DNA from 3 places in the Priestia sp. Y58 genome. Region 2 is predicted to be linked to each of the others. Evidence: riboswitches for the same ligand, from Rfam matches in the RefSeq annotation. Region 2 holds a riboswitch; each other region holds the start of a gene.
The links. A riboswitch is a leader RNA that binds a small molecule or an ion and turns the genes downstream of it on or off. The one in region 2 is predicted to bind cobalamin.
Positions count from the first base shown of each region.

Region 1: another riboswitch for cobalamin. It lies ahead of MMB68_RS05705 (ribonucleoside-diphosphate reductase subunit alpha); the one in region 2 lies ahead of MMB68_RS20455 ((2Fe-2S) ferredoxin domain-containing protein).
Region 3: another riboswitch for cobalamin. It lies ahead of nikA (nickel ABC transporter substrate-binding protein); the one in region 2 lies ahead of MMB68_RS20455 ((2Fe-2S) ferredoxin domain-containing protein).

Region 1 covers NZ_JAKWFL010000001.1:1,087,061-1,098,083, forward strand. The annotation lists gene MMB68_RS05705 (ribonucleoside-diphosphate reductase subunit alpha) at 1-1,837, opposite strand, end outside; cobalamin riboswitch at 1,972-2,157, opposite strand; gene menC (o-succinylbenzoate synthase) at 2,437-3,540, opposite strand; gene MMB68_RS05715 (o-succinylbenzoate--CoA ligase) at 3,544-5,007, opposite strand; gene menB (1,4-dihydroxy-2-naphthoyl-CoA synthase) at 5,090-5,908, opposite strand; gene menH (2-succinyl-6-hydroxy-2,4-cyclohexadiene-1-carboxylate synthase) at 5,925-6,734, opposite strand; gene menD (2-succinyl-5-enolpyruvyl-6-hydroxy-3-cyclohexene-1-carboxylic-acid synthase) at 6,738-8,492, opposite strand; gene MMB68_RS05735 (isochorismate synthase) at 8,479-9,900, opposite strand; gene MMB68_RS05740 (TraR/DksA C4-type zinc finger protein) at 10,252-11,004, shown strand.
Region 2 covers NZ_JAKWFL010000007.1:105,446-116,468, reverse strand. The annotation lists gene MMB68_RS20480 (cobalt-precorrin-5B (C(1))-methyltransferase) at 1-1,083, opposite strand, end outside; gene MMB68_RS20475 (precorrin-8X methylmutase) at 1,087-1,734, opposite strand; gene cobK (precorrin-6A reductase) at 1,740-2,507, opposite strand; gene MMB68_RS20465 (sirohydrochlorin chelatase) at 2,504-3,421, opposite strand; gene cobJ (precorrin-3B C(17)-methyltransferase) at 3,439-5,061, opposite strand; gene MMB68_RS20455 ((2Fe-2S) ferredoxin domain-containing protein) at 5,075-5,455, opposite strand; cobalamin riboswitch at 5,558-5,737, opposite strand; cobalamin riboswitch at 5,856-6,034, opposite strand; gene MMB68_RS20450 (hypothetical protein) at 6,180-6,338, opposite strand; gene MMB68_RS20445 (M42 family metallopeptidase) at 6,690-7,727, opposite strand; gene MMB68_RS20440 (cation:dicarboxylate symporter family transporter) at 7,835-9,106, opposite strand; gene brnQ (branched-chain amino acid transport system II carrier protein) at 9,493-10,848, shown strand; gene MMB68_RS20430 (hypothetical protein) at 10,985-11,023, opposite strand, start outside.
Region 3 covers NZ_JAKWFL010000011.1:28,450-39,472, forward strand. The annotation lists gene MMB68_RS23930 (QueT transporter family protein) at 1-96, shown strand, start outside; gene MMB68_RS23935 (hypothetical protein) at 533-982, shown strand; gene MMB68_RS23940 (hypothetical protein) at 1,054-1,299, shown strand; gene MMB68_RS23945 (hypothetical protein) at 1,327-1,674, shown strand; gene MMB68_RS23950 (DHA2 family efflux MFS transporter permease subunit) at 1,731-3,167, opposite strand; gene MMB68_RS23955 (TetR/AcrR family transcriptional regulator) at 3,189-3,764, opposite strand; gene rluF (23S rRNA pseudouridine(2604) synthase RluF) at 4,095-4,811, shown strand; gene MMB68_RS23965 (TRM11 family SAM-dependent methyltransferase) at 4,849-5,802, opposite strand; gene MMB68_RS23970 (hypothetical protein) at 6,063-6,221, shown strand; gene MMB68_RS23975 (tautomerase family protein) at 6,389-6,778, shown strand; gene ftsZ (cell division protein FtsZ) at 7,138-8,142, shown strand; cobalamin riboswitch at 8,145-8,334, shown strand; gene nikA (nickel ABC transporter substrate-binding protein) at 8,478-10,019, shown strand; gene MMB68_RS23990 (GNAT family N-acetyltransferase) at 10,089-10,616, shown strand; gene MMB68_RS23995 (hypothetical protein) at 10,872-11,023, opposite strand, start outside.

The DNA.
Region 1 (11,023 bases), on a different contig from region 2:
TTTGAACTTCGTTACGCAGTTCGCTCCACGCTTCGCTTGTGTATTTACGTGTTTCAAAATAAGCGCCTGACTCAAAATCTGAGCCTTTAAATAATGGATATGCGCCTTTTTCTTTAGCTAAGTTCATGCTTGCCTGTACGGTTAAGTAAGCAATTTGCTCATACAATTCATCGCAGTATGCTACCGCTTCATCTGTTTCCCATGCTATTTTCTTTAAGGCAAGCAAATGGTTCCAACCAAATGTGCCAAGCCCTACTGCGCGGTACTTTTGGTTCGTTAGTTTTGCTTGAAGTACCGGCAAATCATTTAACTCAATAACGTTATCAAGCATGCGTACTTGAATTGGAATTAAACGTTCAAGCACATCTTCAGTTACGGCTCTCGCTAAGTTGATAGACGAAAGATTACATACAACAAAATCGCCCGGATTCTTTGTAATAATAATTTTTCCGTCTTCCGTAATTTCCTCTGTTACGACCGTTGTGCTTTGGTTTTGCGTAATTTCTGTACATAAGTTGCTGCAGTAGATCATGCCCTCGTGGCGGTTTTGATTAGCTCGGTTAACCGTATCACGATAGAACATATAAGGCGTTCCCGTTTCAAGCTGTGAAAGCATAATGCGCTTGAAGATTTCAATAGCAGGTACTGTTTCTCTTGAAAGCTGTTCATTATTTACACACTCAGCGTAACGAGTGCGGAACGAACCGCTGCCTTCTTCTTCATCATAAAAATCTTCTAACGAATAGCCCATCAGCGTACGAACCTCGTGAGGATCGAATAAGTGCCAGTCTTCACGTGCTTCTACTTTTTCCATAAACAAATCTGGCAAACATACGCCAGTGAATAAATCATGCGTGCGCTGGCGTTCGTCACCGTTGTTCAAACGCGCGTCTAAGAATGAAAAGATGTCTTTATGCCATACGTCTAAATATACGGCAATAGCTCCTTGTCGTTGACCTAGCTGATCGACACTTACAGCCGTATTATTTAGCTGTTTCATCCATGGAATTGTTCCTGATGATACGCCTTTAAAACCTTTTATATCACTTCCTCGGCTTCTAATATGACCGAGGTAGACACCAATTCCGCCTCCATTTTTACTAAGCGTGGCCAAATCTGTATTGCTATCATAAATACCGCGTAAGCTGTCATCAATCGTATCAATAAAGCAGCTAGATAGCTGTCCGTAGCTCTTTCCTGCGTTTGAAAGCGTTGGTGTGGCAACCGTCATATATAGACTAGAAAGCGCCCAGTACGCTTCTTTTACTAATGCTGTTCGATTTTCTTTCTTTTCTTGAGACATCAGCGTCATAGCAATGATAAGAAAACGTTCTTGCGGTAATTCGTATACGCGCTTATCATGTGATGTCGCTAAATAGCGATCTGCTAATGTCAACAATCCAATGTATGTAAATAAACGATCGCGTTCAGGAATAATGACTGAAGCAATTTCATTAATTTCTTCTTCTGTATATGTTTTTAATAGCTGTTTATTATAAATGCCGATTTTTGTTAGTTCTTGAATAAGCTGATAAAACGAACCGTACTTCTCTTTTTTATCATAACCTCGGTTGTCCGCTGCTTTTCGATATAGTTCGTTTAAGTAGACGTCTGCCGCTACGTACGTCCAATCTGGTTCTTCCATTGAAATACGCTCTAAGGCTGCTAGAATTAGGACGTTTGCAACCTTTTCGTCCGTCATATTTTCCTTTACTGTAACAGTTTGAATAACCTTTTCCTCATACAAAGAAAAATCAAGCTGCGTAAATTCTTTTTTTAATCGTTCAATATATGCAGTTAATTCATGTAGAATTGTAGGCTTTAATGTATTCACCATAAATATGGCTCCTCTCTTCACTTCAAAATAAAAAAATCGCTCACCGTACCTCGGTGAGCGAATAGAACGAAGATAGAAGAAGACACTAAGTCTTTTCTCAATCCTCGCTCTACCCTCTCACCTCCCGAAGAAGATAAAACGACATAAAAAAGGCAGGTCTCCTGACTTATGCTTCTTTTTACTTTAAGGCCTTCCCATGATGTTTACTCACAGTGGATCTCCTTATTTCATCAGCATTCACAGTTGCGGGGACAGCTTTGGATTTTCACCAAATTCCCTTTTAAGTCTTTTTATCAGACACCTTTTTCACTGGAAAACACAAAATATAGTATTTTATTATCGATTTCAGAACAACATATTGTGTTATGTTATAAACACATTATATAGGACAACTTAGAAAACTATCAACCTATTTTCAAAAATAATTTTGTTTTTTACGGTAAAACTCTTCGACTTTTTTCATCAAACTATTCCATCATAACATGTTTTGACACGCTTGATGGAACAATGTGCTCTTTTTAAAAAATTTGTCCTATTTTTCTACTAAACATTGACAACACCAATAAAAAAACCGTTTTTCATAAAAAAACGGTTTTTAATTATTGGTATTCTTTTTCAAATGCTGTGATTGTTTTGATAAACTTTTTATCAATATCGTATCCTATCCCCGGTTTTCCCTTCACCTTTATTACTCCGGCTTCTACCTCTACTTCGGGCTTAATAATATCTTTTTCCCAATAGCGAGATGACGCAGAAATATCACCTGGTATCGTGAAAGAAGGCAATGTCGCAAGGGCGATGTTATGAGCTCTTGAAATCCCGGCTTCTAACATTCCGCCAACCCAAAGTCTTACACCATGCTGGGCGCACAAATCATGAATTTGCTTTGCTACGGACATTCCGCCAACTCGACCGATTTTCACATTGATAATCTTACAGCTTCTTTGTTCAATTGCATGACGTGCATCTTCATAGCTCACAATACTTTCATCTAAGCAAATTGGCGTCTGCATTTGCTTTTGTAACAATCGATGATCAAGGATATCATCAGAACTTAACGGCTGTTCGATCATCATTAAATTCAATTCATCTAGTTTCTTCAATAAATCACTATCGCTTAACGTATAGGCTGAATTGGCATCAGCCATAAGAGGAATGCTTGGAAATTCATCTCGAATTTGTTTCAGTAGCTCATAGTCAGCACCCGGCTTAATTTTCACTTTAAAGCGCTTATAACCATCTTTCATGTAAGTCTTTATTTGTTCTTTCATTATGGAAATATCATTTAAGCCAACTACCACTCCAGCTTCTACAGCAGACCTTACTCCTCCAATTACTTCAGATAACGGTTTGTTATGCCGCTTTGCATACAAATCCCATACAGCACAGTCTAAAGCTGCTTTAGCCATGTTATTTCGCTTTAGAGGTTTGAATAACTTTTGAACATCCTCTGGTTTTTGAAGCTGCTGATTAAGAAGCGAGGGAATTAAAAAATCGTCTAACATATGAAAACATGTCTGAATCGTTTCTTCCGTATACCAAGGAGATGAAAAAGCAACTACTTCTCCCCACCCTGTCAATCCTTGTTCATCTTCTACTTCAAGCAAAATCAATTCTCGATCCTGCACTGTACCATAGCTTGTTGAAAAAGGAGAAAGAAGCTTCATGTCAATTTTATAAAGATGTACTTTTTTTATAATCATCGATTAGCTCCCTTTCTGTATGAAAGATGATAGCTTCCGGCGTATGATTTTATTAGAAGCCGTTCGCGGCAGCTCCTCTACTCGAGCGAAATACTTTGGAAGTTTGTACTTTGCTAAAAATTGTTGAATGTGTAAAGATAATTCTTCATCTGAAACGTCTTCGTTTACAACAATACATGCAGCTGGCACTTGTCCCCATTTTTCATCAGCTATTCCCGTTACACCGGCCTCTTTAACAGCGGGATGCTTCAACAAAACATTTTCAATTTCAGCTGGATATACATTTTCTCCACCTGAAATAATAAGGTCTGAACGTCTGTCTAATACATATAGAAAGCCTTCTTCATCCACTTTCCCGATATCTCCTGTATAGAACCAGCCTTGTTGAAGGGCTTTTTCAGTAGCTTCAGGTTTATTTAAATATCCTTTTGTAACATTTGGACCTTTAACAATGATTTCTCCTGCTTCGCTGGTCTCATTTCCTTTTTTATCTACAATTTTCATTGCACATGGAAATAATGGTTTACCTGCTGATCCCAGTTTTCGCAAACTATCTTCAGGTGAAAGCGTAACGAACTGTGAAGATGTTTCTGTCATTCCATACGTTTGATAAACAGGAATTTCTTTATTCACACAGGCCTCTAAAATAGTAAGCGGTGCAGGTCCTCCTCCTAAAAGCATGCACCGAAACGTATGCGGATATTTTCGTTCCCCTAACTCATCGAGCATATTGGACAGCATAGAAGTAACAACCGAAATAATCGTTACCCCTTTGTTTTCAATCGCTTCATTTACTGCTCTTGCTTCAAACCGTTCTTCTAAAATGATTTTCATTCCGTAAAAGACGCTCCGCATTAAAATAGATAAGCCGCTAATATGAAACAAAGGAACCGCTATAAGCCAGCAGTCTTTTTCGTTTAATCCTAAATTAAGCGCTGAGCCAACGGAACTCCACCAGTGATTTCCATACGTCTGCAGCACTCCTTTTGGATGACCTGTTGTTCCGGACGTATACATAATGGTAAATGTCTCCTCGAGATTCCACGCTTTTTGAAAATCCGTTTCTGCTTCTGGAGAACTTTTTAAAGCAGGTAAAGTAAGCTGAGTAATGGAACTTTGGAATTCTCTCATTAAAAATGTTTCATCCGCAATAAGCAACGACACGTTTGCATCTGTTAGCTGATAATTAATTTCTTCGTTTGTCAAACGCGTGTTGACGAGCAGCAACCTTGCGCCAATATAAGAAACCGCATATAAAATCTCAATAAACTCCACGCTATTTTTCATGTATAAAGCAATGGTATCGCCTTGCTTTACACCGTTAAACGAAAGCTGATGTGCTACTTTTTGAACACGTTTATGAAGCTCTTGAAACGTAAGAGACGTTTGCGGTGTTTCTACCGCCACTCGATTTGGCGTCAAATATGCTCTTTGCATAAGCCCATTGGGAATCGTTTGGCTACTCATGAATTTCTCTCCTTTTTATACTGATTAACTAAATTAAATTGAAAAAACAGCCTGATGATAATCACCAAGCTGTTTCAGCTGTTTAAGGGAAACGTGGGAACTGTTGGAAGTCTGGATTGCGTTTTTCCTTAAATGCATCGCGACCTTCTTTTGCCTCATCGGTTGTGTAATAAAGAAGCGTTGCGTCACCCGCAAATTGCTGGATACCAGCTAAGCCATCCGTATCAGCATTAAATGCTGCTTTTAAGAAACGAAGAGCGGTTGGACTTTTTTCTAACATCTCTTCACACCATTGAATTGTTTCAGCTTCAAGCTGTTCTAATGGAACGACCGTGTTTACTAATCCCATGTCTAGTGCTTCTTGAGCGTTGTACTGACGGCATAAGAACCAGATCTCACGCGCTTTCTTATGACCTACGATGCGAGCTAAGTAACCAGAGCCATATCCTGCATCGAAGCTTCCCACTTTAGGACCTGTTTGTCCAAAGACTGCGTTATCCGCTGCAATTGTTAAGTCACATACAACGTGAAGAACGTGGCCACCACCAATTGCATAGCCTGATACCATCGCAACAACCGGCTTTGGAATTACGCGAATTAAACGCTGTAAATCTAGAACGTTTAGACGTGGAATTTCATCTTCTCCTACATAGCCGCCGTGGCCGCGAACTCTTTGGTCTCCGCCTGAGCAAAATGCTTTATCTCCAGCACCTGCTAATACAATTACTCCAACGCTTGCATCGTCACGAGCATAAGCAAATGCATCGATCAATTCCATTACTGTTTTTGGACGGAATGCATTGTGCACTTCCGGACGGTTAATCGTAATTTTAGCGATTCCGTTATATGTTTCGTATAAAATGTCTTCATACTGACGTACTGATGTCCATTGAACTGTCATCTTTATTTCCTCCTAATTATGTAGTAGCTAAGAACTCACTTACTATTCTACCAAAAATCTCGGGTTGTTCCACGTGAATTGCATGGCCTGTCCCTAAAATAATTTTAGAAGTAGCATTTGGTATTAATGTTTGCATTTCTTTGGAAATTAAACAAAACTTTTGATCTACTTCTCCTGTAATAAGCAAAACCGGTATCACCAGATCGTCCAGCTTCTCCCAAAGGGACGGCTGGACTCCTGTACCCATTCCTTTCAAACTGTTGGAAAGGCCGATCTCTGTATGAGAAAGTCTTTCTTTACGCACCGCTTCTTGGACATGACGAGGCAATTGCTTTTGAGAACGAAAAAGAGGGATTTCCTCCCAATAGTTCACAAACTCTTCAATCCCATTTTCCATAATGCGGCTCGCCAGCTGTTCATCTTTTTCTTTTCTTAGCTTTTGTTCTTCTCGTGTTTTTAAACCAGGCGATGCGCTTTCTAATACCAACTTTTTCACAAGGTGTGGATATCGCTGAGCAAATGAAAGAGCAAGTCTTCCTCCCATCGAATATCCGATTACATTCACCTGTGATAGAGGTAGCTGTTGAAGCAGCTCATGCAGTGCTTCCACAACTGCTTCCATTGAATATGGTTTGATTTCTTTCGGAGCTGCTGATTGCCCATGACCAATAATATCAACAGCAATCACCTGATAGTCTTTAGCGAATTTCTTCATAAAGGTACGCCAGGTTTGAGAAGAACCGGTAAAACCGTGAAGCAGAAGCAGCGGCTCTCCTTTCCCCTCGGTGTGCACATAGTAAGATACACCACTTAATTGATACCTCATTGCTTATTCCTCACCGTTTGACAAATTTATTTCCTCGGAAACAAGTTTCCACAAACTGCGATGAGTCTCTACATTTTCTGTACGAGTTGTACGAATCTCTACAACATGCAACCCGCCTTTTGCAAAAGCATGATTCATTGCATGTCGAAATTCTTCCCAGCTGCTTGCTGAAGAAAATGTGCCATCATACAGACGAGTGGCATGCTCAAAGTTTAATCCAGTTGGCGTACCGAATAAAAATTCAAAGTGCTTTTCTTGTTTTGACTGCGGTAAAAATGAAAAAATTCCTCCCCCGTCATTGTTAACTAGCACAACGGTTAAATTTAAATTATGCATTTTAGCTGCCAGAAGACCATTTAAATCGTGATAAAACGATAGGTCACCAATAAATAAAACGGTGTGATCGTAAGCCGTGCTTACGCCTAGAGCAGACGAAACTACACCATCAATTCCATTTGCGCCCCGATTTACAAAGAGTGGAATCTCTTTTTCCGTATTTAAGAAGAAAGAATCAATATCTCGAACAGGCATTGAATTTCCAGCAAACAAAGCCGTGCCTTCAGGTACTACATCAACAATTTCTTGAACTACTTGTCCTTCGAACCATTCCTGGCCAGAAGTTAATGTTCTCAGAGCCTGTGCAGTTTGAGCATTAATCTTTTTCCACAGACTCAGCCATGAAGTAGATTCCTCTTGATTCGCTGAAAGACGCTTGATCAGTTCTTCACAAAATAATGTCTCATCGGCTTCAATCATCACTGTTGAACGTAAAGTAGGGTCTCTCCAGCCTTTACCTTGGTCAACTACAAACATTTCTGTCGGCTCGTGTGCTTTCAAAAATTGCAATAGCGGTTTCGATACCGGCATCGCCCCAAAACGAATGACAACTTCCGGGTAAAAACGCTCATCAACCTTATCACTTTTTAAAAATGTATCATACGTCTCTATTACATTTTCTTTTGAATGCTTGCCGCTTCTTAATTGTGATAACGGATCTGCGAGCACCGGAAAGCTTAAAGATTCAGCTAAATGGCATACGCTGTCTACTGCTTTTAAAGACATTTGATCTCCGCATATAATAAGTCCTTTTGTTGGTCCCTCTAAGCGCTTCGCAATTTCTTCGAAACCTTTTTCAGATAGAGATGCTTCTCCATGAATAGCAGACACATATGATTTACCGCGTTTCCCTTGACTCCATAAATCTTCAATAGACAAATCTGGTACAATCGGTTCACGTAAAGGTACGTTAATGTGTACAGGACCGCTCGGTATAGCTTGAGCTGTATGAACAGCCCTTGAAGCTACTGTTCGAATATAACGATTCATATCTGCACTTTCTTCTGGTAAAGCTGTATCTACAAACCACTTCGCATATTGACCGAAAAGGTGATTCTGATTAATGGCCTGCGGGGCACCTATATCCCTTAACTCATGCGGACGATCCGCTGTGATAACTACTAAAGGAATGCGTGAGTAGTGAGCTTCAATTACTGCAGGATAATAATTCGCTGCAGCTGTTCCAGATGTACATACAAGCGCCACTGGTTTTTTCTTTGCTTTTGCTATTCCTAGAGCAAAAAAGCCGGCGGAACGTTCATCAATATTTAAGTGCACATGAATATCAGGGTGCTCAGCCATAAGCATCGCAATAGGCGTTGAACGTGACCCTGGACTGACCACTACTTCTTCGACATTTGCTTCTACTAATTCATCCACGAATGACGCAATATACGTTGTTAATGATTTAATGTGTTCCACGCATAATCCCTCCTAAAGCTGAAAGCATCGGGTTGAATTTAATTCTTGTTTCTTCATATTCACTTTCAGGCGTAGAATCTGCTACAATTCCACAGCCCGCAAATAAAACGGCTTCTTTCTGCTGAATAACAGCGGAGCGGATTCCTACTATAAATTCACCGTTTCCGTTGATATCCATCCATCCTAAAGGAGCTGCATACCACCCTCGGTCAAAGGATTCTAGCTTTCGAATAATAGGCAAGGCCTCCTGTTGAGGATATCCTCCTAGCGCTGGTGTTGGATGGAGCTTTTGAATAAATGAAAATAGCGTCACATCTTCCTTTATACGTCCTTTAACAGGTGTATACAAATGTTGAATATGCTTTGTTTTATATAAACTTGGCTTACTTGGAATTTCTACTTCATAACAATAAGAATTCATCGCTTCTTTAATCATATGAACAACAACATCGTGTTCAATTAAGTTCTTAGGATCTTGAAGCAATTCCTCACCTAGTTCGTGATCTTCCTGCCTTGTCTTTCCTCTTGGAATCGAACCCGCTAAACAAGTGGAAAACACATAATCTCCTTGTTTTTGCACTAGCCTTTCTGGGGAAGCGCCGATAAAATGCTGATGCTCTCCCTCTAAAATATATGTGTAGCTAGTTGGCTGTTCCTTTAACAGACGCTGAAGCACGTATTCAGTAGAAATATCTTCATTAAATTTTACTTTTAATTGACGAGCAAGAACCACTTTCTCTATAGCCTGTTGCTTAATTAAAGTAGTAGCTCTTTCAATATTTCCTTTAAATTTCTCTACCCCAATTTCCTCTTTTTCCAACAGCAAAGGTGAAATATGCGATTCCCCGTCGTACTCTTCACAAAGAACAAGTTTTTGGACCTCTTCGAAATAATTGATGTGCTCTTTTACAGAATCTTGCCCTTTAACCATCATATTAACGGTAAAATATCCTTCTTTATCTACCTGGGTATATAACACCGTTGGAATCATAAATTTTGAACTCGGGAAATCACTCCAATAGTTTTCTCGATACTGATTTGGGTCAAATGAAAATCCTCCAAATAAAAGAGGACCTGTCCCATCCGGGAAAATTTGGTTGTTTTTATAAAAGTCTTCTTTTATAAAGCGCTTCCATTCATTTTCAATGTGGAAATAACGTTCTTTTGCCGCATTGGTGCAAATAGTATGCGCATATCCTAATCCAACAAATGTATAATAACTGTTGGGATCTTTCCAAAAAAAGCGTTCTTTATAAAACTGGTCATGTCCGTTCGCATAAAAAATAAGGGGGTCAATAGGTCTTACTTTTTTCACTAAACTGACCAATTTTGGCTGATTTTCATTTTTTGCACACTCAATCGCATCTTTAATGTATTCTTGTACTAACTGTTCGGTCGTTGCAATCACACTACGTCCCCCCGTTCATCTTTTTTCTTAAGTCTGTAACTAATTTATTATAAACTTTCAGTTCAAAAAAATCTAGCATCGCGATTCACGAGAAAAAATTAATTTCGCTTGTCTAAATTATGCCTTTTCATTAAATGAATCAAAAATCTTTATGATCTATTTAGTACTCCTTACACCTCGAGAACGTTATTTTTATCATACCCTTTTCTATAACCTTTAACTTTCTTTAATTTTCCACTCCTTTTCTCTCTTAGCTTCATGAATACCCCAAATACTCCTAATATGAATCGTGTTTTTTTGAATTTTTAACACATACTACAAAAGCACAATAAATTTTTAAGGGGGAGCTTCATGACACTTTCAAAACAAGAAATCAGTCAGTTAAAACAAAATTTACAGCAGCAGCAGGCTGATATTCAATCGCACTTTGACCAAAATGATCATTTTGGTCTAACTCGAAGCGACGCTCACGATGCTGTAGGAGAACTTTCAAGCTACGATAACCACCCTGGTGACACAGCCACGGAAACATATGAGCGTGAAAAAGACCTTGCACTAAATGAACATGCAAAACAAGAGCTACATGAAATAGAAGAAGCACTTCAGGCAATCGCTCACAGCACGTATGGAACATGCAAAGTATGTGGAACAGATATCTCGTTTGAAAGACTTCAGGCTGTACCAACTACTTTATACTGTAGAGAACATAGCCCATCACAGGATATTCCAAAGCACAGACCTGTAGAAGAAAATGTTCTCCATCACCCATTTGGTCAATACGACTATGACGATACCGAAACGACAGGATATGACGCAGAAGATTCTTGGCAAGACGTTGCGCGTTACGGGACGTCTGAATCTCCTTCTGATTTTATAGAAGATACGTCTAACTATAGTGAAACCTATATTGAGGCAGATGAAGCTATCGGGTACGTTGAAGATTATGAAAACTTTGCCGCTACCGATTTATATGGACAGCCTCTTCCTATTTACCCTTCAAAAGAGCATGAGCGATATGAAAATGCACTGGATGAAGAAGGTACGATGACCATATTTGGAGATTTACCGGCCTATGAGAAAGATCCATACACTGAAAAGGAGTAGTTCTTCATACTACTCTTTT
Region 2 (11,023 bases):
CTGTCCTAAAAAATCTCCTTTTAATGTGTAAAGAGACGTATCGACATCGATTCCGTCCCCTATTTCCTTTAATACTGATAAACAGCAGTACTCGCACAGTTTTTCAAAAAACTGATGATGACCGCTTTGCGTCATTAAATCTCCCACTTGAGAAGCTGTGTTTGCACCTTTTATTTCCTCTACCAGTTCAGCAGAAGCGCCTGACTCAGAAGCTGCTTTTGCTAAAAAATTAAAATCAATAGGTGCACTTTTTGAATGAACCATCATAACGCCTTGCGCGACTTTTGAAAACTTTCCCATCATGCCTACGAGCGACACTTTTTTCATTCCTTGCTTTTTACATTGTTTTAAAGTGAATCCAACAAAATCTCCCATTTCGATAAATGCTTCTTCCGGAAGATCTGGGAACTGTTTCATTCCATACTTTTCGCTTCGGCCTCCTGTCGTAATGACAACGTGCTCACAATTACTTGCTTTAGCAACGCTAATTGCCTGCACGATGCTTGCTTTATAAGCAGCTGTTGAGAACGGAACGACAATCCCCCGCGTCCCCAGTATCGAAATGCCTCCTAAAATACCTAGACGCGCATTTAATGTCTTTTTCGCCATTTCTTCTCCCTCAGGAACCGAGATGACAATCCTAACGCCTTTTTGTATATTGTATTGGGCTAAAAGCTGTTCAGCCGTTTCTTTCAGCATCTTTCTTGGAACAGGGTTAATGGCTGCTTCACCGACAGGAACTGGGAGGCCGGGCTTTGTCACACGCCCCACTCCCACTCCTCCATCAATGATAATGTCTGCACCATTACACCACGAAACTTCAGAAATAATCAGCGCTCCGTGCGTGGCATCGGGATCATCTCCAGCATCTTTAATGATGCTGGCTACAGCGCTTCTTGTGCGATACTCGCATTCTTCAAGATGAAACGTAGCAAAGCGGCCGACAGGTAAGTAAATCGTTGACTCATCTTGCACTTCTCCTGAAATTAGCGTAAGCAGAGCTGCTCTCGTAGCTGCCGTTGCACAAGCGCCCGTCGTATAGCCTTCTCTGAGTTTCTTAGGTTCTTTTGGTACTTCCTTCATGCGTTACACCTGATCTGCAAGAATTGAAATTGCATTTAATGCAGCGACCGTTACCGTACTGCCGCCTTTTCGCCCGATGTTTGTAATAAACGGCACGTCAAGTTTTGCAAGTTCTTCTTTCGATTCAGCTGCTGAGACAAATCCTACCGGCAGACCAATAACAAGCCCAGGCTTCGCTTCTCCTTCTTTAATCAAACGAATTAATTCAAGTAAAGCTGTCGGTGCGTTCCCAATTGCAAAAATTCCGCCGTCTGCTTCTTTAATTGCTTTTCGCATTGAAATAATTGCACGCGTTGTATTTAAGCGCTTTGCCTCTTCCATTACGTCCGGATCTGAAATATAAACTTTGATTTCACCGCCGTGTTTTTCAATTCGCTGCTTGTTTGTTCCTACTTGCACCATTTGTACATCCGCAACCACTTGCTTGCCGCTGCGAATGGCTTTAATTCCTGCTTGAATCGCATCCGGATGAAACAGCATGCTGCGTCCAAGTTCAAAGTCTGCAGACGCATGAATCACGCGCTGAACAATTGGGTACTGTTCATCTGTAAACGGGTGAGGCCCAAGCTCTTCTGTAATCATTTCAAAACTTTTTCCTTCAATTTGCTGAGGCTGAACAGTTAACGGTTTAAATTCTGTACGAAAATCCATCTCAATCAACTCCTAGTTTGGTTTGCTAAAGCATGAACCACTTCTTCAAACGTGGAATACACGGTCCCATACTCGATTTTTGGTCGCCCAATCATAATAATATCTAAGCCTAACTCTTTGGCTGCTTCTACTTTTTCATCCACAGATCCAACTTTTCCGCTTTCTTTTGTGACCATAACCGTCACTCCGTATTGCTTATACAGCGCTCGATCAAACTCTTTTGTAAACGGCCCTTGAATAGCAATAATATTTTTTTGCGGAAATCCTAATTGCTGGCACTTTTCCATATTATCCAGCCTTGGAAGCATACGAGCAACAAGCCGTACATCTGAAAGAGGAAGCAGCTTTTCTGTAAAAACCTGCAGCGTCTTGCTGCCTGTTGTCAGCATAATAACTCCTTTTTTCTCAGCTGCTACTTCAGCTGCTTCTTCATACGTAGAAACCATCGTCATATTATCATAGGCAAAAGCCTGTGAAGCCCGCTCATAGCGTATGTAAGGGATCGCTGTTTCAGCAGCAGCGCCGATGGCATTTTTAGACGCTTCTTCGGCAAAGGGATGACTTGCATCAACAATAGCTTTTACACCATGTCCGTTTATAAAGGTCATCATATCTTCTTTTGTAAGACGTCCAATTTTCACGTTCACTTCTGCTCGCTGTAATTCGATTGCTGCGTTTTCGGTTACAACCGTTGCTGTAACCTCATGACCTGCTTTTTTTACTTGCACGGCTAATGCACGTGCATCGCTAGTTCCAGCTAACAATAAAATCATTTTAGCCCGCCGACCTTATCTTCATGGTGGTCATGGTCATGATGGTGATCGTGGTGATGGTGTCCGTGATCATGGTCATGATCATGATCATGATGATGATGGTGATCAATATGCTCCATAATGCCGAGGCGATATTGACACGTATCGCAGTTCATTTTCACTTCACCTTCTAATCCTTCTTCAGCACGTTCTTTTAAAATTGTCTGCAGTTTTGGGTGAAAGCCGAAATAGCCGGCTAGCTTAAACTCGATGTTTTCATGCTGCATTTTATACTGCTTCACCATTTCTTCCAAACGCTTAATTAGTACTCCTGTAAATAAAAAATACGGGAGAATAACCACTTTTTTAGCGCCCAGTTTTAAACATCGTTCCACTCCTTCATCAATCAATGGAGCGGTCACGCCCATAAAAGAAGTTTCGACGATTTTGTAGTTTGTTTTTTCCCAAAGAAGGCGCGTAATTTTATATAAATCACTGTTTGCATCAGGATCGCTTCCTCCTCGCCCTAAGACAATAACAGCCGTGCCTTCAGCTGGAGTTTCTAAATTTTCTCCTGATTCTTGTAATCTCGTTTTTAAAATTTCAAGGGCTTCTTCATGAACGCCAATGGGACGTCCGTACACGAAGTTTACGTGTGGATATTTTTCCTTAGCTTCATCTATAGCCGCCGGAATATGTATTTTTGAGTGGCCAGCTGGCAAGAGCATAATTGGAATTACAACTACATCTGTCGCTCCTTTTGCCACACATGTATCAATGCCTTGACTTACATTTGGGCGTTCAAATTCTAGAAAACACGTTTCTACTAAAATAGATGCGTCCCAATCATGCTTCATAGTCGAGATAAACTCGCGAATTTGATCGTTCCCTTCAGGATCCCTACTTCCATGACCGACAAATAAAACTGATTTCATATAATGCCCTCCCATTTTTAATCTCCACACGGAGCTGGTTCTACTTTTATTTTTGGTGTTATATCTTGATAGTCGAATCCATAAACATTCTTCACACGCTTAAAGAATTTATGAAACCGCTCATTTGGATGACCTTTTTCTTTATATTCATGGACAATGTTCTCCACTATTTCAACAATGTCATCGGGCGCTATGCCTTCCGCCACAATTTGACCTGAATGGGCGTTTCGTCCAACCGTTTTAGCCCCTAAAAATAAGTCAAACGCACCTTTTCTGTAGACAATGCCGATATCTTCTTGAACAGCACCATAACAGGCCATACCGCATCCATTAATACCAAGCTTCAATTCTTTTGGCATGTCCATTCCGCCGAGGCGCTTTTGTAATTCTTCCGTATGCGGGATGGCGTCGCTTTTTTCTCCATCACAAAAATCACACGCTTTAATTGCAAACACGTCTCCGACCGGAGATAGTAAAAAGGAAGCTGATTGGAGCTTTTTAATAATCACATCTGGCTGAGCCGTTGGAATTTGCAGTTTGATTTGATGGTCAGGCGTATACTCCATCGTACCTTTTTCACCAACAACTTCTGCTAGTGTTGTCATTTGAACGGGCGTAAACTTCTTATTTGCAAGCCCTGGACTAACTGCCACTTCGAAAATAGACTGTATTGGCTGATGTACGACCGCAGAAGTAGGTTCACCTAAAATTGCTTGAAGCGCTTCTTCTGCAAGGGCTCGTGAAGTTGCTGTTTCTTCTGGTTTGGTCTGAACTGCTTCAATAGCTGAAGCCGTTTGCTTTACAGTCTCTTCTTGATCAAGAGCCCATGGTTCCGCTTCTTTTCGAAGTCGCTGATGCGGTCTTAGCGGCTGCTCCGTTTGGTTGAGGGTATATTTTCGCTGATATCCGCGCGGTGTAATCATTAAATCGTCGTAAAAAAACGTAGATGAATTCCCGACAACAACGGTAGTCAGCATGCCAATTTCATGATTTAACATGTCTTTTAAGTTGGTCATTACGACTTCTTCACGGTCACGATAAGCGCTTTTCACAAGACCAACAGGCGTATCAGGAGAACGGTACTTTAATAGAATCCTTTGCGCTTCAACAATTTGTCTTGTTCGTCTTCCGCTTTTTGGGTTGTAAAAAGCCACTACGAAATCTGCTTGTGCAGCTGCTTCAATTCTTTTTTCGATTAGCTCCCAAGGCGTAAGGTGGTCACTTAAACTAATCGTACAAGCATCATGCATCACGGGCGCTCCAAGGAGAGATGCACATGAATTAATAGCCGAAATGCCAGGAATTACTTCCATCTCTACGCCCGTTTCTTTTTTCCAGCCTTTTTCAATCAACACTTCATACACAAGGCCTGCCATTCCATATACTCCTGCATCTCCGCTTGAAATGACAGCTACGGTTTTGCCCGCTTCAGCTTGCTTTACAGCTTCTTGTGCACGGCTTACTTCTTCGGTCATTCCCGTACTAATAATTTGCTGATTCGTTAACAGTCCTTGAATTAATTCCACATAGGTTTTGTAACCGATGATCATATCACTTTCTTGAATGGCTTCTCTTGCTCGCTGTGTAATATGTTCAAAGCTTCCCGGCCCAAATCCAATAACTAACAGTTTACCTTTCATGCTAGCTCCTCCTTTATGCGTTACTTTTTACTTTGTCAATTCCTTTTATGGAGTCACTCTTTTCCGGAGAAACAAAACCGTTTTGATCATATTCATAAATAAGCGATTCCTTTATACTGCAGCCTCCTGCTAAATGTTCTTCGACAATCCGGTGAGCCACGGTTTCAGTGACCTGCTTGTACCAATCTCCTGAAGGATACACAATAGCTACAGGAGCATCTTTGCATCGTCCGTTACAGCGTGTACGCGTTGTATGAACCGTTTCATCCAAATCCAGTTCCGTCACTTTATTTCGAATAGCTTGGGTGGCTTCTTCTCCACCTTTTCTCATACAGCTGCTTCCATTACAAATCAATACGTGATGTTTTGTTCCATTTAAGTTCCACGTCGTCACACTCATTCGCTCCTTTACTAAAAAAAGCGCCTCTATCAATGATAGAGGCGCAGAAAAATTCAAACTAAGTTTTTGCACTTCCACCTATATCCCGTAGGGTAAGCTTCGCATTAGAAAAAGGCTGGTTTCCTGACTTCGATTCATCACTTGATTGCGCCTTCCCGAATACAGTGGCATATGCAATCAGCTCATCTTCACAGTGGCGGGTACCGCGCTGGCTTCACACCAGACTTCCCATTTAACGCAATGTAAACATTGCGCACCTTTTTTGCACGATATGTAGTTTTGCGACATGAGAAAAACCCGCTTCGCTAATATGCGAGCGGGTAAAACGTCAGAATAAGAGTGTACACGAATGCCACTTTAAGCCAACGTTTCCCTTCCCGCTCCCCGGAGAAATAGAAACTTCACAATAAAGACAGGTCTCCTGACTTGTGTATCATTCTACTTGAGAACCTTCCCGTGATTTTTCCACAGTGGTTATACTCGTTCGTCCACACTTACAGTTGCGGGGACAGTACTGGTCTTTCACCAGTTTCCCTATTAAGCCTTCTTGGCATCTTTACTGTTGCTGTTTGATATATATGAACCTTTTAAACTATCAGAATAATAGAAGTAACTACCATATCATAGCGTACATTTTTTTTTATTTCAACTCTATTCTTTTCGGAAGATACAAGCATCTATAAAAAAACAAGAGCATAAGTCAGCTCTTGTTTTTTCATTATATAGCTACTAATGTTAAATGAGGATCATTATAATACACGACTTCTGAAAGAACTTTACAGCCATTTGTTTTGGCAAAAGCTTCTCTCGCCTGCTTTTCAGTTTCAAATTCAAACATTTTCATTTCTTTTCCAGCATATACCGTCAGTACCCACATGAAAAGATTCGCCTCCGATTATTGTAGTGATCGCTATATCCACATTATGCCGAAACCATTTCCTTTTGAAAACCCATTCTACAAAACTTGTCACAAGAAACTTTTAAAAATTTAAAAACATTTTAACTTTTGTAAATGAACAAAATGTACAAAAGGTTTAAGCAATATTATACCTCTTTAAAAAGGTGCTTTTTTAACCCACTGTTGCTTCACCAGTAAAAAAATATATAGTATTTATTAAAAAAAGAAGCCGGACAGCCGGCTTCTTTTTTAAGAAAGGAAAGTACAGACATCACAATCCCGTCCTGCTCTTTATTTCGCATAAAAATACACTAATTAAATATTCCTTTCTTAAAGCAGAACCATGTTCGACTGCACATAGTGATAAAGAAGCATATACGTATGGTTCAATGAATCTTGATGCGTTCTCTCAAACGCATGAGAAGAATCAATTCCTGGACCAATTAAGCCGTGTACGATGTCATGCCCGGCACGAATAGCAGCGGAAGCATCTGATCCGTAAAACGGATAAATATCTAATTTGTACTGAATATCATGCTGCTTACCTAGTTCCACCAAATGCTTTCTCAAACCGTAATGATATGGGCCGCTTGAATCTTTTACACAAATAGACACGGTGTATTCATCAGTAGATTGTCCATCTCCCATGGCACCCATATCAACCGCTAAGTATTCTACCGTTTGAGGCGTAATGTTCGAATTTCCTCCGTATCCAATTTCTTCATTATTTGAAATAAGAAAATGCGTAGTGTATGGCAGTTCGATCTGTTCTTCTTGAATTGTTTTCATGAGCTGAAGCAATAAAGCTACGCTTGCTTTATCATCGAGATGACGAGATTTAATAAAACCACTTTTTGTTATTTCTACACGAGGATCAAACGAAACAAAGTCGCCGACTTCAATTCCAAGGCTGCGAACATCTTCTGCGCTATGTACTTTTTCATCCAATCGAATTTCTATATTATCTTGATTTCGCTCAGCTTTCCCTGCATCTTTATACACATGAACAGATGTTTGATGCATAAGGATGGTTCCTGTAAATACTTCTCCTGCTGACGTTTCGATTTCACAATATTCTCCTTCAATGGAATTGTATCGGAACCCTCCAATCAGGTCGATTTTCAGACGTCCACTCGGTTTGATTTCTTTTACCATAGCACCTAATGTATCGACATGAGCCGTCAGCATGCGGTGATGATCCGTATCTTTACCAGGAATAGTAGCGACTAAGCCTCCTTTTCGATTGCGATACGTTTGAATATTTAGCTCTTTTACATAGTCTTCGACAAATGAAATCACCTTTTCTGTATTTCCAGAAGGACTGGGAATCGAAACAAGCTTTTTAATTAACTGAACAGTTTCCGTCATTATGACACTTCCTTTGTCTCTCATTTCTTTTATTTTACCATATGTTTCAAAAAAGATAACAGGCAGCTCCAAACAAAAAAGCCGGGCAGCTGCCCGGCTTTTTTGTTTTAAGCTATGTTTGATTTCTTTAATTCATTTGTATAATTTAATGATTTTTGCTTATCAAATTCGCCTTCAGACTTCGACATCACAATTGCAGCTAAAGCATTTCCTACTACGTTAACTGTGGTACGCATCATATCAAGGATGCGGTCAATTCCTGCAATAAATGCCATGCCTTCAAGAGGGAAGCCCATAGATTCAAGTGTAGCAAGTACAACTACAAACGATGCCCCTGGTACACCAGCCATTCCTTTTGAGGTTAACATTAGCACAAGAAGGAGCTGAATCTGATCCATAATGGAAAGGTCGATGCCGTACATTTGAGCAATAAACAGCGATGCCAGCGCCTGATAAATGGTTGAACCGTCTAAGTTAAACGTGTAGCCTGTTGGAATAACAAACGATGTAACCGATTTAGAACAACCGAAGTCTTCCATCTTTTTGATAAGAGATGGTAAAACGGCTTCTGAACTTGCCGTTGTAAAAGCAAGAAGCAGCTCGTCTTTTAACACTTTTATCAGCGTAAACATGCTTGTTCCAGCCATTTTAGCGATAATTCCAAGAACCACAAGCACAAAGAAAATCATGGTGAAGTAAACGGCGAACACTAATTTTCCTAATGGAATAAGTGATCCGACACCAAACTTTATAATATTAACACCAATAAGTGCAAATACACCTACTGGAGCAAATTTCATCACCAAATTAGTTACCCAAAACATTGCATCCAAGACGCCTTCAAAAAAGGCTAAAACAGGTTTTCCTCTCTCTCCAATCGAAGCTACGCCTACACCAAACAGTACGGAAAATAAAATGATTGGTAAAAGATCGCCTTCTGCTACCGATTGAAAGACGTTTGTCGGAACAATATGAAGAAGCTCTTGAGCAATCCCTGTACTTTCAGACGTTTTTGCCGTTGCCTCATATTGAGAAATATCGCTTTTTTCAATATGCCCCATATCAACCCCTGCACCAGGGTGGAATAAGTTCGCGGCAATAATCCCCACTACAATAGCAATGGTTGTAACAATTTCAAAATAAAGAATTGTTTTTCCGCCAAGCTTACCTAATTTTTTGATATCGCCTACTCCTGCGACCGCTACGATTAATGCTGAAATCACAATCGGTACGACAATCATCTTAATTAAATGAATAAATATGTCTCCAACCGGCTGTAAAATAGAAATGGCTGTATCGCTTCCATAAAAAATAGCACCTACAGCTACGCCTAAAATCAGTCCAATTAGAATCTGAGTTGCTAGACCTAACCTTTTCACTTTCTTGCTCCTTTCGCACAGTTGACTTTCATCCATCGAGCATATGCGGTTCCGCGAACCGTGTATAAATATACATCCTTACAGCACCTTATGTAAACAGTTCTTTACTAAAAGGATATAAGGCCGCACATGCGAATTTTTAAAAGCCACGGTTCTGTTTTATCATATCAAATAATTGTTGTATATTGAGATTTTTTTGCTAAGTATTTTTCTATTTTTGCTATTTCAGCGAATAAATTAAAAAAATAAAATTTTATATTGAAATATGCATTTTAGGTTAGTATAATACGATACATGTTTATTTTTATTATTCGAATATAAAATTCTGAAAATTTTAATTATTCAACACGATAATAAAAAGCATTTATAATTTTGGAGGTTTTAACGTGTCAAACAAAGTTCCTTTTTCATTTATAGTGGTTATTGGCTTTATGCTTTTTGCCCTATTCTTCGGCGCAGGTAATTTAATCTTCCCTGCAATGTTAGGTCAGTCTGCTGGAAGCAATATTTGGTCAGCAAACGCTGGATTTTTAGTAACGGGTGTAGGTCTGCCTCTTCTAGGCGTTCTCGCATTTGGTTTTTCCGGAAAAGAGGATCTGCAGTCTTTAGCTAGTCGCGTACACCCAGCTTTCGGTATTATCTTTACTACGATTTTATACTTGGCAATCGGACCGCTTTTTGCGATGCCAAGAACGGGAAGCGTTTCGTTCGAAATTGGCGTTAAGCCTTTTTTATCAGAAAATCCAGGACACCTTCCCCTTATCATTTTCACGGTAATTTTCTTTACTATTACCTGCTTTTTTTCGCTAAACCCTGCGAAAATTGTCGATTTAGTAGGAAAAGTTTTAACACCTATTAAATTAACGTTTATTGGAATATTAGTAGTTGTAGCCGTTGTGAACCCAATTGGAAAATTTGAAGCACCAAGCGAAGCTTATACAACACACTCATTTTTTAAAGGCTTCCAAGAAGGCTACTTAACAATGGATACACTAGCATCATTTGTTTTTGGAATTATTATTATTAATGCAATTAAAGAAAAAGGAGCAAAAACCAACCGACAAATCATCACAATTTGTGCAAAAGCTACGGCTATCGCTGCCGTTATTTTAGCTCTTATTTATAGTGCATTGTCCTATATGGGTGCTTCAAGCGTATCAGAGCTTGGACGTCTTGATAACGGAGGTACGGTTTTGGCTGAAGTATCAAATTACTACTTTGGCTCTTACGGAGGAATTCTTTTAGGTCTGATGATTACCGTTGCTTGTTTAACAACAAGTGTAGGCCTTGTAACGTCTTGTTCATCTTTCTTCCATAAGCTGTTTCCAAGGGTTTCTTATAAGTTGATTGCTGTCATTTTATCAGCATTCAGCGCCGTTGTAGCAAACTTTGGTTTAACGGAATTAATCGCTATTTCGGTTCCAGTCTTAACAGCTATTTATCCGTTAGCTATTGTGTTAATTGCTTTAACATTCTTACATCCTTTATTTAAAGGACGTTCTGAAGTTTACCAAGTAAGCCTTCTGTTCACGTTTATCGTTAGTTTATTTGATGGCTTAAATGCTGCTGGATTCAAAATTGCGGCAGTAAACGATCTGTTTACATCGATTCTACCTATGTATGGAGTGGGTCTCGGCTGGGTAGTTCCTGCTATTGTAGGAGGATTAATCGGTCTTGGCATTACCTTCCTTCGCACAAATGATAATACAAACAGAAACACTTCAAGAAAATTGATTAAATAAAAAGAGGATGCGAGTGCATCCTCTTTTTATTATGGAGTCTTATGAGTAAGGAGTTTTTTTCTCCATTAACTTCACTTCTTCTTTTAACACATGTTTTTCGTATAGATATTTATCCGTTCGTTGAAAATGATATTTATCAGCTTTTTCTTTCAGATGTGGTCAAAAGCACTCGACG
Region 3 (11,023 bases), on a different contig from region 2:
ACAACGGCTGTTGGTGAGTTTGTTGTTATGCTTGTTGGAGCACCAATTATGGCAGCAATTAATAAACGTGTACAATTTAATAAGCTAGTTGGATAAAAAAGATGGGGGTGTGATAAATCTCACAGCCCCATCTTTTTTTCTTTGTTATTCTATAAGTGTAGTGATAAACCCCTTATTATTGAAGAGCTTTTCACGCATGGACAAATTACCCATATCTAGCATGTGAAAAGAGCAGGTCGCGTTTGCGTTCTGCTCTTTTTGCGTAAGGAAATAGCGAGTATTCGATTAGATTATTTTGAAAGAAGAAGTGACAAATCTCACAGCGCGTTCTTTTTTCTTTTGTTACGATATACATATAGTTGGCAAACTCCTTATCGAAAAGTTTTTCGCACAACAACACATTACCTATGCGTAGCAATTAAAAAAGCAGACCGAAAAGGTTTGCTTTTTTAATTGTGTATTTTTACCATTAAATTACTAATTTGAGTTATAATTGTAAGGTAATTTTTGTTACTAGAGAGGGGATTATTTTTTGAGCAGAAAGTTAGGAGTTCTTATTTTATTAGCGTTAGCCATCGTGTTTTCCGGATGTTCAAAAGAAGAAGGCAACGTTCCTTTAAAAGAGCTAGAAAAGATCCATATTAACGTCATCAAAGAACAAAAGATGAAGCAAGGGATTTCATATGAAATGGAATTAGTAAACAAGAGCGATTTGACCATCAAACAAAACAATGTCTTTTTATCCTATCCTTTAAAAATGAAAAACGGTTATTCTGAAAATAAATTTAAGGTATTAGCAGAAGGTAATAAATTAAATATTAAGCCAAAACAAAAAGTGCAGTTAACTGTATTTCTTCCTTATAAAGGAATTAATAAAGAAGCGTTAGCTATTGATGAGCCTGACGTAAAGTGCATAGGATATTGGAATAAGCTTGATGACTACCATCAATTTTCTTTTGGAGGATCCTTGAAGCAAGAGTAATAGAAAGTTTTTTGTTAAATAGTGGAACTTGAAAGGTGTGAAATCGTATATAAACCAAGGGGGAGATTTCATTGAAGAGATATGGACTATTTATCATTAGCTTCATTGTGTTGCTAGGTAGCTTTCAACTGCTATCAGGCATGATTCTTACGCTTTTGCATGTTCCAGAAAGCGCGGATATGTGGAGTTCAATTGAAGGTTTATCAAGTAAAGTAATGTTTGGCAGTCATTCACCTAGCTTTGCTTTTGTAATTCCCGTTTTAGCAGCTACAGCCGCTTTTTTTATTTCTAAAAAACGGGTTAGGAAAAGTGCATAAGGGATTGACAAAGGCGGTGAATGAACAGTGAGTGTAGACACGGATAGATTAATTAGCTTCTTTATTTTATGGGGAACACCCGCTGTTTTTAGTATAATAGAGTACTTTAAACTGAGTAAAATTGAAAAAAAAGAAGCGATACGAGACTTAATATCTTTAAAATCTATTGCAACAACAGGATTTATATTGATTGGAGGAGTGATGGCGAGTTTAGGTAGAGTATTATCTCTGCTGCCTCTGCACATTATAGGTACTTTTATTTTAGCTATTGGTGGTATCGTGGGCGCTATTGAAGCATGGAAAACAGAAAAAAAGAGAGGTGTTATTATCCTTGTTTTCATAGTATCTATGATTGCTTTTACATTTGTGATATAAATTCTGCATGTAACAAGAGCTGCTCAAATTATGAGCAGCTTTTATCAGTTTCTTATTTATTGCGTTTCGAGCTGCTGATCTTTTTTCTTTAACGTAAGAGCGAGAAGGAACGAAACGACGGCGAAAGCGATGGCTACATAATAGACGGTATGAACTCCGCTTGTCATACTTTTTATTTGTAACAGCGTTTTATTCGTTTCATTTGATTGTTGAATAAAGCGTTGAGAAGCCATGGTCATAATACTTGTATACAAAGCGGGTCCAATTGCGCCTGAAACTTGGTTAATCGTATTTGAAATGGCTGAACCGTGAGCGTGAAGAGGTTTAGGTACTTGATTTAAAGCAAGCGTCATCACGGGTCCTATGCTTAAACCTACGCCAATTGTAAAGGCAGCGTATAAAATAGCTGCGGTCATCGTAGTTGTTTCACTGGAAATGGTAGTGAACAAACTTAAAATAAATGTTAAAAGGATTAAGCCTGTTAAAAGCAGCGGTTTAAATCCAATTTTATCAAACAAATGTCCTCCGACCATAGCTGTTAGAGCCAGCGTTACTCCTCCTGGAAGCATAAGAAAACCTGTTTGCAAAGGAGACAGTCCGGCAGCCGTTTGGAAATAAAGCGGCAAAATTAACATCATTGAAAACTGAATCATCATAATAAGAAACATTAAGAAAATTGATCTTGAAAACACAGACGATCTAAAAGGCTTCATATTAATCATGGGAGAATTAAGCTTTGTTTGCTGTCTGACAAATAAAGCAAGAGCTACGACGCCAATGATGAGCGTGAGCCATACAATAGGATTACTCCATCCTGTCTCTTCACCAGCTGCGCTAAATCCATAAACAACTCCTCCAAATCCAATTGTAGAAAGAATCACAGATGGGATATGAATTGTTGGTCTAGATGTTTCAGAAACGTTCCCGAGTTTAAAGAGAGCAAATAGGAAAATAAGCGCCGCCGCAATCAAAAGACCTAGAAATATAATTCGCCACGAATAATATTGAATAATTAATCCTGAAAGAACCGGTCCTATCGCGGGTGCGAATAAAATAGCTACGCTAAAAATCCCCATTACGGTGCCGCGTTTGCTAACAGGTACGAGTGTTAACATTGTGCTCATTACAAGTGGTAAAACAATGCCTGTTCCTAATGCTTGAATCATACGTCCCACAAAAAGCAGAGAAAACCATGGAGTAATAAAGCCGATGAAGGACCCAATTAAGTAAAAGCTCATAGCCGTCACAAACAGCTGTCTTAACGTAAATCGTTGAATTAAAAAAGCAGACACCGGGACGGATATGCCAATCACAAGCATATACCCTGTAGTTAACCATTGAGCTGAGCTCGTTTTAACGTAAAAATCTGAAATGATACTTGGCAAGGCTACGTTCATTACCGTTTCACTAATTAAGCATAAGAAATTTCCTAGAATCAAAATGAAAAGGATAAGCTTACTTCGTGTACTCATTTTTTCTTTTGTTTGTGTCATAATCGACCTCCTTTTACTACATTAATTTTTGTTTGCAAACAGCTTGCCAATTTGGTCAGCAGCAATTTGCATAGGAACTGTACTATTTTTAGTTAATGAAAGAGTATAAGCCCCTTCAATCCAAGACTGTATAGCTGAACCTAGCTGTCTTGCTTCCTCTTGTTCATAACCTGAACAAACTACCTTATCTGCATAAACTTGCTCCCACTCGTTATACACGGCTTCACAGGCCATACGAAGCGTTTCGTTTGATGACCATACTTCACTTGACATAGCAGCGAGGGAGATATCTGCTTCATTTTCCACTTGTTCAAACATTCGATCGGCCATTAGTTTTATATGATATTGAATAGCTGACGCGGCATCTTCATGAGAAGCGAGGGATTTTTCGATATAAGCTTTGACTCTTTCCCCCGTTTTTTGAATAGCTTCTTTTGCTAATTGTTGTTTTCCATCCGGGAAATAATAATAAATAGATCCTCTCGGAGCGCTGCTTTCTTTTGTAATTTGACTTAGACTGGTGGCGTGATAGCCTTTTTTGCGAAAAAGTTTAGCAGCTGCGCTTAAAATCTTTTCTTTTGAATTGGTTGGTTCCATCAAAACAGCTCCCTAATATAATTACTAGTTGATCGGTCAGTATAATGGTAGCAACTCTATACTAATCAGTCAATCTAGACGTTGAGGTCTTGTATATAAGTGAAGATTGATGCAAGATTCACAGGTGTAAGCATTGATTGAAATGTTAAGAATAAGGTTACAAAGTATTTTGGACCTATACTTCTATTACTGTTAAAAAAATATGATTAAGTAATGAAATTAAAAGAAGACGAGAAGCGTATAGCATGTTACGATAGGGACGGTATAGAAATTGACACATATCGGTTTCTAATAGAAGATACAAATTTTAAAATTTTTAAATGTAAGGTTGTGATTCACCTGAGACTGAATAAATTTATTAGCGAATCTGGCAAAGCATCAAGACGCGGGGCAGATAAGTTAATTAGTGAAGGAAGAGTAACCGTTAATGGAAAGGTTGCAAAAATCGGAGATCAAGTTAAGCCTGGCGATGATATTCGAGTAAGCGGCCAACAGCTTCGGATTGCTCGAAATAATGTATATATTGCACTTAATAAACCAGTCGGCATTACAAGTACGAGTGAAAAAAAAGTAAAGGGAAACATCATTGACTTAGTCAATCACCCTTTGCGTATTCATCATGTCGGACGACTAGATAAGGATTCAGACGGCTTAATTTTACTTACAAATGACGGCGATATTATTAACGAAATTTTACGTGCAGAAAACAAGCATGAAAAAGAATATATTGTTGCAGTAGATAAGCCAATTACACCGGAGTTTATTAAAAACATGTCTGAGGGAGTGAAAATTTTAGGTACACAAACGCTTCCTTGTAAAGTGACACAGCTGTCTAAGTACGAGTTTCAAATTATTTTAACACAGGGCTTAAATCGTCAAATTCGCCGTATGTGTGAAGTGCTCGGGTATGAAGTATACCGCCTTCAGCGTACTCGTATTATGAATATCCATTTAAACAACTTACCGGTTGGACAGTGGAGAGATTTAACGAAAAAAGAGCGTACGCAGCTATTCAAAGAATTAGACTATGAACCTAAAGAGTGGTAAATCAAAAGACACCAGCCTGTTAGACTGGTGTCTTTTTTTATTCGCATACAACTACTTGTCTAGAAAATACGCTTTTGCGCGCTACGCAGCGATCTGAAATAGAAAAGCCAGCTTCATGAATCATATGGTCAATCGTATCTACTGTAATCACGACTACTTTATCCGCAAAGCGGCGAGCGTGTTTTAAAATAGAAAGCTGATCTTCAGGCGTCGCGTGGGTGTAGAGATTGTAAGGCATGTCGATGATCGCTACATCATAGTGAGTGGTAACATCCGAAATCGGTCCGGTTTTGACATCACCCTTTAAGCCGAAATGCGCAATATTTTCACGAGATCCGTCGGTCACAAGTGGGTTGATATCACGTCCTACAATATCAATGCCCATTGAAAGAGCTTCTACGAGGACTGTACCAATACCACAGCATGGATCAATCGCTTTGATTCCTTCAGGGTTTGGAACGGCAATGTTAGCTACAGCTCTTGCAAGGCGGGTACTGAGTGCTGTAGAGTATTCACGCGGTTTTTTCAAATGATGCAGCCATACAGCTTCGCTTTTTTGATATTTCCCAAAATACCAGCGTCCTTCAAATGGAACAATGCCAAACAAATGGTCAGGGTTATGCAAGTCTGCTTCTGCTACAAAATGCCAACCCACATCACGTTCAATAGCACGCTGACCTTTATAACTTACTTTTTGATCTTTTTCCAAGTCATTAATTTTCATGAAAATGAGTTTAAATGTTTTGTCTCCAAGGTCAATATCTTCTACTTGCTTACAAATATCTGCAAGGTCATCTGATTCATACATAATATCTAATCGCTCTTTGATAAAAGGGCTTCTGCTTGGATCAAGTTTAACGGCACTTTTTATGATAGGTTTCTCAGTTTCAATTTCAAAAAGAGAGCGTCTCTCTAATTGGCATAGTGAGAGTTCCTCTTCGCTGCATGCGTATGTGTAGATATACTGAGGCAGCTGCGTATGGTTATTCAATATCGTATCATCCTTTATCGTATCTAATTATCCTTCTTCTCAAACAATAGCGAGAAAAGAAGAGAAAAGCAACGAATTTAAATATATTTGGCCGTGAATACTAAATTGAAGCGCTACATAGTCCACTTATTTGACAAAACATGCTAAAATAACTGGTGATAACCTGCATGTGCTGCTGTTTATACAAAAGAACTGGATCAAGGTTTCTCAAAAATCATTTACACACTGCTGACATTTTGATGAATAGGAGAGGCTACGTGATGTCTAAAAGTGATCATGAAAAGCAACAGATGAGTCGGGCTGATATGAAAAAACAAGCCAAAACATCCTCGCAAAACCTTGTGATGAACGTACTCATTGCCATTGTATCTGTATGTATTTTAGCTCTTATTATAAATGTTTTTGTACTAATGAAATGAGCCGTTATGCTGCTCATTTCTTTTTATTAGGTTCAGCTTTTATTGAAGCGTTTGAGGTCTCTTTCACTAGAGAGCACATTGTGAATAGCATATCTTTTTTTAACAAATGATAGTTGTGATATGATGAAGCAATAATACATTAGACAAAAAGCTGGAGGTTACTTAGTATGCCATTACTTAGATTTGATGTAATAGAAGGAAGAGATGAAAAAGAGTTAAAAACATTACTAGACGCTGCTCACCGAGCGATGCTAGAAGCCTTTGGCGTGCCAGAACGCGATCGTTATCAAATTGTACATCAGCATCCTGCTCATGAAATGATTATTGAAGATACAGGTCTTGGCTTTGAGAGAAGCAAGGATTTGGTTATTATAAGCGTAACAAGCAAACAGCGAACAGAAGAGCAAAAGCAAGCTCTTTACAGATTAATTGTAAAAGAGCTTGGAGAGAGCTGCGGCATTCAGCCAAACGACATTATGATTTCGATTGTTGAAAATGGTAATGCTGACTGGAGCTTTGGCATGGGAGAAGCTCAATTCTTAACTGGGAAATTATAAAACGGTTTATTATCTAGAGAAGCCCTTATTTCTAAGGGCTTTTTCTCATTTTGTCTATAAAAATATTATTCTCTTAGTCACATCTTACTCAAAATTAAATACAGACATCTGTCAAATGAATGATACAATAAGCTTATATGCCATTTTGAGTGGAAAAACCATAAAAGAGTTCGGCGTACTAATTTTAGAACAACAATAAATTTACATAAAGATGTAAAGATTTAAAGGTTAAAAGAGAAGTGTATAAAATCTGTAAAACAAAAGAACAGTTACGCGTTAAACATAGGAGTAAAAGGTTCTTCACGTGTTTTTTCGGATAATAAGAGAAAGTAATTTTGATCATTGAGGAGGAACTTAGAATGTTTGGATTTGATGCAGATGTATCGCCACTGGTGCGAATTAAAGTAATTGGGGTCGGCGGTGGAGGAAATAACACCGTTAACCGTATGATTGAACACGGTGTACAAGGAGTAGAATTTATCGCCGTTAATACGGATGCTCAGGCGCTTAACTTATCTAAAGCAGATGTGAAAATGCAGATTGGTGCGGCCTTAACGCGAGGATTAGGTGCAGGAGCTAATCCAGAAGTGGGAAGAGAAGCAGCCGAAGAAAGCAGAGAACAAATTCAAGAAGTACTGCAAGGCGCAGATATGGTATTCGTAACAGCTGGCATGGGCGGAGGAACTGGTACTGGAGCAGCTCCGGTTATTGCCCAAATTGCCCGTGAACTAAATGCTTTAACAATTGGAGTAGTCACTCGCCCGTTCAAGTTTGAAGGAAATAAACGTACGAAGCAAGCAGTAGGCGGTATTACTGCGATGAATGAATCGGTAGATACCCTTATTGTGATTCCAAACGACCGCTTGCTTGAAATTGTCGATAAAAAGACGCCTATGCTTGAAGCATTCCGTGAAGCAGATAATGTTCTTCGCCAAGGTATTCAAGGTATTTCAGATTTAATCGCTGTGCCGGGGCTGATTAACCTTGACTTTGCTGATGTAAAAACAATCATGTCTAATCAAGGATTTGCGCTTATGGGTATCGGACGAGCTTCCGGATCAGACCGGGCAATTGAAGCAGCGAAAAAAGCGATTTCTAGTCCGCTGCTAGATGCATCGATTGATGGAGCACGAGGCGTGCTGTTGAACATTACGAGCGGCAGCAGCTTGAGTCTTTACGAAGTACAGGAAGCAGCAGATATTGTCACGTCCGCTTCTGATCAGGACTTAAATATGATTTTTGGATCTGTGATTAATGAAGATTTAAAGGACGAAATGATGGTAACCGTTATTGCCACTGGATTTGATGATGAAGATGTTTCACCATCAGCTTCTACTTCTAGAGTTTCAAGAGCACGCTACTAAATTAAATAACCAGCTTTTATGGTAGCAATTGTTTTTCAATTGCCTTAAAAGGGAATCCGGTGCAAATCCGGAGCGGTCCCGCCACTGTAACAAGGAGCCTTATGTCAAAAAGCCACTGTCTATTTAGAGACGGGAAGGCGGTATAAGGCAATGACTTGAAGCCAGGAGACCTGCCATAAATCTCAGCACACAATAACCTACGAGGATAGGGAGGTGTTTTGGCAGAATCAAAAATAAGATAAACAAGGGATACGTTTATCTGAATTTGTTGTGAAGACAAGCACTTCTTTTTAGAAGTGCTTTTTTGTGTATTAAAATAGAAGGTGGAAAAATCAATGATAAATAATAAAAAACTCGTATCTATGATATTTCTCGTGTTACTTTGCCTCACTGCTTGCGCTCCTAATGAAGAGAGCGTAAGTATAAAAGAAAGAAAGAAAACGGATAAAAGTGTGACGTTTTTATTTAATTTTACATCTGCAACGCTTGATCCTCATAGGGACGATAATTATACAGCAGTTCGTGCGGGAGTAGGGGAGACGCTTGTTAAAATCAGCGACGATTTAAAAATAAAGCCTTGGCTTGCTGAAAAGTGGGAAACGAAAGATAACGGCCTTACATGGACATTTATGATAAGAAAGAACATCACGTTTCAAAATGGAAAAGCGCTGGATGCAAATGCCGTTAAGTCTTCTCTTCAAAGAACGATAGATCAAAGCTATGCGATGAAAAACGCTTTAAATATTAAAGAAATGAAAGCGAACAGTCATGCGCTGACAATTACATTAAAAGAACCAATGCCTAAATTTCCTTCTGAGTTAGTGCATCCAAACACAGCTATTATAGATGTTGATGTTTCTAATATAGCTAAGAAGCCCATTGGTACAGGGCCATTTCACGTTTTGACTTTCGATCAAGGAAATCAAGTGAAGTTAGAAAGATATGAACATTATTGGAATGGAAAAGTGAAATTGAAAAATGCGATCTTTGCATTTAACGAAGATGCTAATGCGCGAGTTGCGGCTCTTCAGTCCGGGACAGCGGATATTATTTATCGGCCGCCTTTAGAAAGCTTGAGCACTTTACAAGCGAATTCGTCTTTCAAAGTAAGTGGAGTACCTAGTGTGCGTACTCATTTATTGCTTTATAATCAAACCAATGACTCATTAAAAGACGAAAATGTAAGAAAAGCTATCGATACTTTATTGAACCGAAAAGAAATTGTCAGTAGCATAATGAACAATCAAGCGGCAGCGGCTCGAGGTCCATTTTTACCTCAATTTCCTTTTGCTGATAATACTGCTAACGAGCAAAGAGGTATGACATCTGCTAGAAAATATTTAGAGAAAGCAGGCTATCAAATCAAAAATGACAAAGCAATCAAAAATGGAAAGTCACTATCGCTCTCTCTTGTCACATACAGCTCTCTGCCAGAACTGCCTTTAATTGCTCAGCTTATACAGTCTAATGCGAAAGAGTTAGGAATTACTATTAAGATTCACCTAGTTGAAGATAGCGATGAATATGTAATGGCAAAAGATGATTGGGATTTAGCATTGTACAGCCTTATCACAGCACCTAGAGGGGATGCCAGCTATTATTTAAGCACGAACTATTTGCCGGGCGGTGGTTTAAATGCCAGTCGGATTAATGACGATACGCTAACAAAAATGATAGAACAGTTAAATTCAACCGTAGATGACGCAAAACGAAATCAGCTAGCCAAGCAAGCAACCGCTTTGATTAATAGAAAAATGCTGACATCATCGATTGTACATCCAAACATTGTTGTTGCTTATAATCAACAAGTGAAAAATTGGACAACAAATCCAAGCGAGTATTATATGCTGACTCAGCATTTAGACGTAACGCCGTAGTCAATATTGTTGTTCCTATAGGAAAACGAGAAAGTATACAATGATAGATAAAAGGATGTGACAGTAAACGTGCAAGAAGTACAAATGTATCAAATTAAAGAAGTAACAGAAAAGGATGCGAAAGTGGTTCAGTTTGTCATGAATATGCGGAATGAGCTATTTCCTATGCTGGAAAAAAATCAGCTTCCTGTGGATTTGCTTCATTTTAATGAACATTACGTTCAAGCGAAAGACGCTGCTTTTTTTGCAGCTGTTACGGAAAATCAACAAGTAATTGGAACAATTGGTTTATACGCTTACGATGGAAGGTTTCATGCATTAAAAAAGCAATATGAACATAAAACTGCAGCTGAGATTGTAAAATGCTATGTCGATCCAGCGTACCGGCGTCTAGGCATTGGACAGCAGCTGTTAAAAGCAGTGGAACAATTTGCTCAAAATCATTTTTATGACACGTTGTATCTGCATACTCATCCTTTTTTACCGGGGGCTATCCCATTTTGGACTTCACAAGGTTTTATCGAAAGGCTTGCTGAACAGGAAGAGCCATGGAATACGCTGCACATGGACAGAAAAATACAACCAGTCGTAATGTAACGATATTATACAGTAATTACCATAGAATCTAGATAAGAGCTCATGCTATAATAAGCGTACTTACATTTATAGCCTGTAGGGCAAGTCCTTACAGAAAAGAACCACGTTTCGAATTGGCTGAAGCGTGGTTTTTTTCTATGAAAAACAAATAACAAAATATTTTTAAAAATATATATGAAATCGCTTTCAAAATAATGAAATATATTATATAATTACTAGTGTTGTGTTGTACTTTGTTAGTGTTAAATCAATATCCTACATGTGTGAGCCGACTGCCTTATGGTAGTCGGCTTCCTTTTTATGGTAGTATTCTAAAAGGAAATAGCATTCTTTGAAATGGCTGTAATCGTCATGACAATAGTTGTCCCAAAGGCCCATTTGAAAAGAAAGAAAAGTCGCAATCATTC